DNA from 2 places in the Caballeronia sp. LjRoot29 genome. Region 2 is predicted to be linked to the other one. Evidence: riboswitches for the same ligand, from Rfam matches in the RefSeq annotation. Region 2 holds a riboswitch; the other holds the start of a gene.
What was found. Region 2 has a riboswitch for manganese ahead of mntP (manganese efflux pump MntP). Riboswitches for the same ligand answer to the same signal wherever they lie in the genome.
Positions count from the first base shown of each region.

Region 1: another riboswitch for manganese. It lies ahead of ACSQ83_RS24735 (sodium:calcium antiporter); the one in region 2 lies ahead of mntP (manganese efflux pump MntP).

Region 1 is NZ_CAXUPU020000026.1:64,433-67,845, reverse strand. It holds gene ACSQ83_RS24740 (ABC transporter substrate-binding protein) at 1-793, opposite strand, end outside; yybP-ykoY riboswitch at 1,061-1,238, shown strand; gene ACSQ83_RS24735 (sodium:calcium antiporter) at 1,375-2,385, shown strand; gene fliT (flagellar protein FliT) at 2,523-2,822, opposite strand; gene fliD (flagellar filament capping protein FliD) at 2,853-3,413, opposite strand, start outside.
Region 2 is NZ_CAXUPU020000002.1:305,797-309,209, reverse strand. It holds gene ACSQ83_RS03530 (transglycosylase SLT domain-containing protein) at 1-35, opposite strand, end outside; gene ACSQ83_RS03525 (sensor domain-containing diguanylate cyclase) at 164-1,786, opposite strand; yybP-ykoY riboswitch at 1,988-2,167, shown strand; gene mntP (manganese efflux pump MntP) at 2,191-2,760, shown strand; gene ACSQ83_RS03515 (LysR substrate-binding domain-containing protein) at 2,789-3,413, opposite strand, start outside.

The sequences.
Region 1 (3,413 bases), on a different contig from region 2:
CTTGTGGCTTCGGCGACAACGCGATCTGGCATTCACCCGCCTTGATCTTCTGTGCGCGCACAGAAGAGTCGGGCGTGATGGCGTAGATCAGCCGATCCACTTTAGGCTTCGGGCCCCAATACGTCGGATTGACGTCATATCGGATCACGGCGTCTTTCGTATAGCTTTTCAGCACGAATGGACCCGTGCCAATCGGCTTCGCGTTCAGGTCGGTTTCGTGGCCGGCCTTGAGCAGCTTGTCGGCGTATTCGGCCGAATAAATCGATGCAAAACCCATGGTGAGGATTGGCACGAAGGTCGCGTTCGGCGTGTTGAGCTCGAACTTGACGGTGTTGTCATCGACCTTGGAAACGGACTTGATCAGCTTGACGAGACCCATCGACTGCGCGTGCGGAAAACCGCTCGCACCGGCTACTTTGTGCCACGGGTTGCTGTCGGAGAGCATGCGGTCAAACGAGAACACGACGTCATCGGCATTCAGTTTCCTCGATGGCGTGAAGTAGTCCGTCGTCTGGAACGCCACGTTCGGTCGCAGGTGAAACGTGTAGATCAGGCCGTCGGCGCTCACGTCCCACTTTTCGGCGAGCGCGGGCGTGACCTTTTTCGCGACTTCATCGTAGGAGACGAGCGTGTTGAAAATCACATCCGCCGACGCGTTGGTCGTCACCAGCGAATTGAATTGCACGACGTCGAAGCCATCCGGGCTCGACTCGGTGCACACAGTGAGCGGTTTCGCGATCGCGAGCACCGGCACGATGGCCAATACAGCGGTTGCGAGCATTCTGAAGCGCATGGGATCTCCCGTTACGGACGTGGCGGTCAGTGTTAGTCAGTCAGATGTTTCTTATTACGGTAGTTGCAACTTATTGTACGGTGAGCTTCGTCGATGCGTCAGCGCAACGAAAGAGCATCCAAAAAGCCTCTGCGGCCGTAGCTTACTGAACCGTTATTTCCGCTACAACGACCGATTCGGGATATCCATATGGGGTTAATGACGGGATTGGTGACCGTTTTTTGAACATTCCCGAGGCCGGTTGCCTAATCCGGGGACGCACGCTAAACTCGTGGCCGTCTTTGGGGAGTAGCCTTCCTTCCGCAATGGGAGGAGGACGCGTCAACATACTCGGCTTGCTAGCCGTGGCGCGTTCGACCGGTCAGGTTTGGCGAGACCATGGGTGCATCTTGTCGTTCACGGTCGGACGGCGCGGGATTGCATCCTGGTTTGCTGACGTCCGACCGTGAAATTATCGTGTCTCCAAAACAAAAACACCTCAGGCCTGCCCCAGGTCACCTCTCGCGTTCGCCGGTTTCTCTGCCGTTGTTCTGCCCTTCTCATTGCGTCGCCTGCTCGCCGGCTTCATCGCGAGGTGCCGCATGACGATGCTTTTCCTGCAACTTGCGCTGATGCTCGTGGTGATCCTCGCGGCATCGGAACTCTTCACCAACGCGCTCGAACATCTCGGCGAAAAACTCGGCATCTCCGAAGGGGTGACCGGATCGCTGTTCGCGGCTATCGGCACGGCGCTCCCGGAAACCACGGTGCCGATCATCGCATTGATGGGCGGCACCGCCAGTCGCGCGGTGAACGAGGAAATCGGCGTCGGCGCGATCCTCGGCGCACCGCTGATGCTCGCGACACTGTCGACCTGCCTGATGGCTATCGCGGTGCTCAAGACGCGTGGGCTCAAGGGGGTCGTCGCGCCGGAACATAGCGGCTTCACCCGCGATCTCAACTTCTTCCTGTGTGCGTTCCTGATCGCGGCGGGCGCTATGTTCGTGCCGCATCACGCGTGGCAAGTGCGAGCGCTGTTCGCCGTGGGGCTGGTCGGCGTGTATGTCACCTATGTGGTGTCGACGTTCCGAGCATCCGCGAGTCTTGTCGAGAAGGGCCATGGCACGGAAGCTCCCGAACGGCTGCTAATCTCGCGCGTTGGCTTGCCGACCTCGCTTTCCACCATCGTATTGCAGATGATTCTGGGCGTGGTGCTGTTGGTTGGCGGTGCGAAGGGGTTTATCGCCGGCGTGGAAGGGGTGTCGCAAGTGCTGGGGATATCGGCGCTGCTGCTGTCGCTGATCATCATCCCGATCGCCACCGAGCTGCCCGAGAAGGTCAACAGCATTATCTGGGCGCGGCGCGGCAAGGATACGCTGGCGTTCGGCAACATCACTGGAGCGATGGTGTTCCAGGGCACGCTGCTGCCGGGTATCGGCATCATGTTGACACCGTGGGAGCCGCGCGTGGAAGTGATGACGGGCGTTTTCATCACGCTCGCGGCGGCCGCGTGGCTGCGCTTCAACGCGAAGAAGGGCGGGATCGTGCTGTGGGCGCTGCTCGTGAACGGCGGGCTTTATGCGCTGTATCTGGGGCTGACGCTCGGGCGTTAGCCCATAAGAAAACACCCCGGAAGCACGCAGTGCGCCGGGGTGTTGAAAACAGCCAAAGCGCGAAGCGCGTGGTTTTTGTTGTTGTCTTTGTCGAGCCGGTGAGACGGAGTAACCCCGCCTCGGTGATGCTCCCCCGGTCAGAACTTCGCGGCCTGATGGTATTTGCCGGCCGCCTGAACCCTCTTCATCGCGGAACTGTACTCAATCTGCAATTCCGATTGCGTTGTCTTTGCATCGACGGCAATGGCGGCATCGATTGCCTGGATCCGGTTGATCACTTCCATTGCCGCGGCGTCTTGCTCCGGCGTCAATTCCATGAAAAGCGGAGTCCGCTCTTCAGTCAGGCGCGCGGCTTTCTGCCAGTCGGCCATGGCCGCTGCGTGCTGGATCGCGAGCGTCAACTTGAGCAGGCGGTCTATCAGGCTGTTCTGTTCCATGTCGATTTATCCTTAGCGGACCTTAGAAGCTTAGCTGCTCGCTCCGGTTGCGAGTGCACCCGCGCTGTTGGCGCCGCCGAACAATTGCGTCAGGTACTGTGAGTTGTTGTTCATCGTGGCCATCAACGTATTGAGTGCCGTGAACTGCGCCTGATACTGGCTCGTCAGCTGTGCCGTGTAGGTGGCCAGCGTGGCTTGTTGCGACGTGATGCTCTTGAGGTCGGTATTCACCGCACTCTGGCTGTTCGCAATCAAGCCGCCTGGGCTCAGGAACGAGTTCAGGCTGCTCGTCATCTGCGCTGCGATGCCGGTCTTCGAATTGAATAGATTTGCAACCCCCGACGGGTTGCTCTGGAGCGCAGCGGCGAGCTTCGTGGGATCGACCACCAGTGAGCCGGCCGGCTGCGTCGCGGTGGCTTGTCCCTGCAGCGAGATGCCAAGCGCACCCAGCGAGATTGTTGAGCTGCCGTTCTTTACACCACTGCCGACAATAGCCGCCAGCGTGTTCTGGATAGTGGCAAGCATCGGGTTGGACGACAAGATGCCGCCTTGCGTACTCGCTGCCTGCGAATTGTCGTTGCCCACCTGGCC
Region 2 (3,413 bases):
AGCGTCAGCGCAGCAAGCAAGAGGAGTCTGCTCATGGGAAGTGGCCTTGGGAGGGAAGGTCGCATTATACAGACGAGAAAAATCCTTGCAAATCATGTGTTTGCTTCGGCTGTAGAGCAAGTCTGCGCGCGTTTGCCCGAAATTTGCGGACCCGCCGGCGTGCTTAGGAACTCTCTACCGGGGCGGCCGCGTGGGCGAGCGGCCGGACGCAGTCGCGCCCTGCGGCCTTCGCTTTGTAGAGCTGCTGGTCGGCGGTGCCGAGCAACCCGTACACGCCGGCGAGACCCGGCGGCGACGCCGTCGCGCAGCCTATGCTCACGGTCACCACCCCAAGCGCGCTCGCCCGATGAGGAATTGCGCAGGCCAGCACATGCTGCCGGATCGTTTCGGCAATATGCTGCGCGCCTTCCAGGGGTGTATCGGACAGCAGCACGACGAATTCTTCGCCGCCGTAGCGCGCGGGGATATCGCCCGGACGGCGCACGGTCGTGGCAATGCTGTGCGCCACCGTGGCGAGCGCGTGGTCGCGGAGCGCGTGGCCGTAGGTGTCGTTGTAGGCCTTGAAATAATCCACGTCGATGAACAACACCGACAACGGCGTACCCGCGCGGCGCCCACGGCGCCATTCGTCGTCCATGCGTTCGTCGAAGGCGCGCCGGTTCGGCAGGCCGGTGAGCGCGTCGGTGCCGGCCAGCCGGACGAGCTCCTCCTGCGCGCGGGCGCGTTCGCGCAGCGACAGCGCAAGCAGCCACGACACCGCGACGAAACTCAAGCCCGACAGCAATGTCAACGCGCCGACGATCCGGCTGCGTTCGCGCCACGGCGCCAGTACTTCGTCCTCAGCAGGGGCCACGGCGGCGATGAACGGTGTCCCCGGCACATGCGAGAACGTGTAAAGGCGGCGCACGCCATCGACGGGAGAGGTCGCCGCGTACGACCCCGACGCGGCGTTCGTCATGCGCGAAAAAGTGGGCGAAACGGCGACGTTGCGCCCGATCACGTCGTGGCGAAAAGGCTTGCGGGCGATCATTGTGCCGTCCTGATGGACGATGAAGATCGATCCTTGGGCGCCTACGTTGAGCTTGTCCAGCAACGAGTCGAAATACGCGACGTTCAAAGCAAGCAGCGCGATGCCGGCGAACGAGCCGTCGAGTGCGTTGATCCGCCGGCTCATGCCGATGGTCGGCGTCCCGCGCAAACGCGACGCAAACGGATGCGAGAAAAACAGGCCGGTCGAGGGGCTGCGCTGCTGCGCGTAGAAATATTCGCGGTCGGCGAACGAGCCCGGCGAGAGAGGGATGTCCTTGCTTACTGCCGTGACCTTGCCGTGCGCGTCGAGCACGTAGGCGCCAGTGATGTAGGCAGCGGAGGTCGCCCGGTCGAAGAGGATCTGCCGGCGCAAGGCGGGCGGAAGTCCCATCATGGCCGGATTTTCCGCGCCTTCGACCATTGCGTTGAGCGACAGATTGTAGATTTCGACATTGCGGGCGAGGTCGCTGCTGATAATGGCGACGAGATTCGCCGATGTATCGTGGGCGTGGTCGAGCACGCCCTGGCGCCCCTGATACAACGTAACGAGCGACACGCTCGCCATCAATACCGCGGCCACGGTGCCGGCTACGCCCGCAAGCAACGGATGGTGCGACAGCGTGCTCGCCATGCCGACCGCAGTCCAGCGCGACCGGATGCGACGCTTCCTCAGAACCGTGGCGAGCGGCGCGTCAGCTTTCATCGCGGACGGCCCGTCATGCACGAGCAGCACGGGGCGCCGTGCTGCGCTGGGCACGCACGGTCAGACGACGGCATGGAGTTCGGGTTCGGCATCGTGCGGCAGATTGGATCGGGAGGTTAGTCACGTCTGACGGGCTGGCCGCATTGTATCGGCTCGAACTTTCGTTCTTGCTTTCGTTTTCGTTTCACGCAGTCAGGAAGAGTCCCTTCGCGCCGCCGGGGAAAGATTACGATTTCATTTCAATCGTGATAGTCTCCGTCCGTCTTTGGGGAGTAGCCGGCTTCCATTTACTGGAAGCGCTCATGTCAACACGCTTGGTTCGATCGAACCGTGGCATGAGCAACCGTTCAGCTTTTGGTTGGCAAGACCATCGATGCATCGGAGAGACCGGTCGGGCTCACCGCTGCATCGCATGTTCTCGCCCGACCTGAACGCCTTAACGACAACTCCACCTCTCCATGAATATCGCTTCTACTCTCCTGCTCGCCTTCGCCATGTCGACGGACGCCTTCGCCGCTGCAGTCGGCAAGGGCGCCACGCTACATCGTCCGCGGATGCGCGAAGCGCTTCGCACCGGCCTGATCTTTGGCGTGATTGAAGCCATCACGCCGCTGGTCGGCTGGGCGCTCGGCAAGGCCGCTGCGCCGTATGTGGCCTCGTGGGATCACTGGATTGCGTTTGGCTTGCTGCTCGTGCTCGGCGTACGCATGATCCGCGCGGGTCTGCGCACGCCCACGCCGGAAGTCGAGAAGCCCGATAGCCACAGTTTCTGGCTGCTGGCGATCACCGGATTCGCGACGAGTATCGACGCAATGGCAGTGGGTGCGGGACTCGCTTTCATCGATGTGAATATTCTCTCGACGGCTGCGACCATCGGACTCGCGACGCTGATCATGGTGACCTTGGGCGTGATGGTCGGACGTTTTCTCGGCAAGGCTGTTGGGCAGCGAGCGGAAATTGCGGGCGGGGTGGTTCTGGTTGTTATCGGCTCGGTGATCCTGGCCGAGCATCTTGGCTACATGAGTTGAGCGCGCTTCTATTTGTGTCAGCGAGCGCTTACCCGGCGCCAAGCATCCGGTCGTTGAGCGCTTGCTGTTCGCGGCTCTGCGTGAGAATCCATCGATGAAAAGCGCGGCAGTGCGGCTGGTCGAAACTGCTCGCTTGCCACGTCAGGAAATAAGGCGAGGGCAGCGCAACGCCGACCGGAAACGGCAACACGAGGCGGCCTGCGCTGAGGTCATCGACGATCATCGATGTCTGCGCCAGCACGAACCCATGGCCTTCAATGGCAGCTTGTATCGCAAGTCCCGACAACGAGAACACCAGGCGATTGCTGCGCACGTCCTCGGGACACTCAATGCCGTGCGTTGCAAACCATTCGCTCCACGATGGCGGCGAGGAGAATTTGGGAAACCAGTCTATCGATAGCAACGGATAAGCGAGGATCTGGTCCAGCTTGACGAGCGGTTTGGTGGTACCAAGCAACCGCGGGCTGCACACAGGCACGACACTGTCACGAAAGAGTTCGACCGTCGTGCCCGCATGATTCATCCGCTCGCCGTAGGTAATGCGGAAGTCGATCTCGGGGCCATCGGGCGACGGCTCCGAATGCGTGCCGTCCAGATACACATCCAGTTCCGGATGCGTGTTTTGCCACTCGTAGATGCGCGGTGCCAGCCAC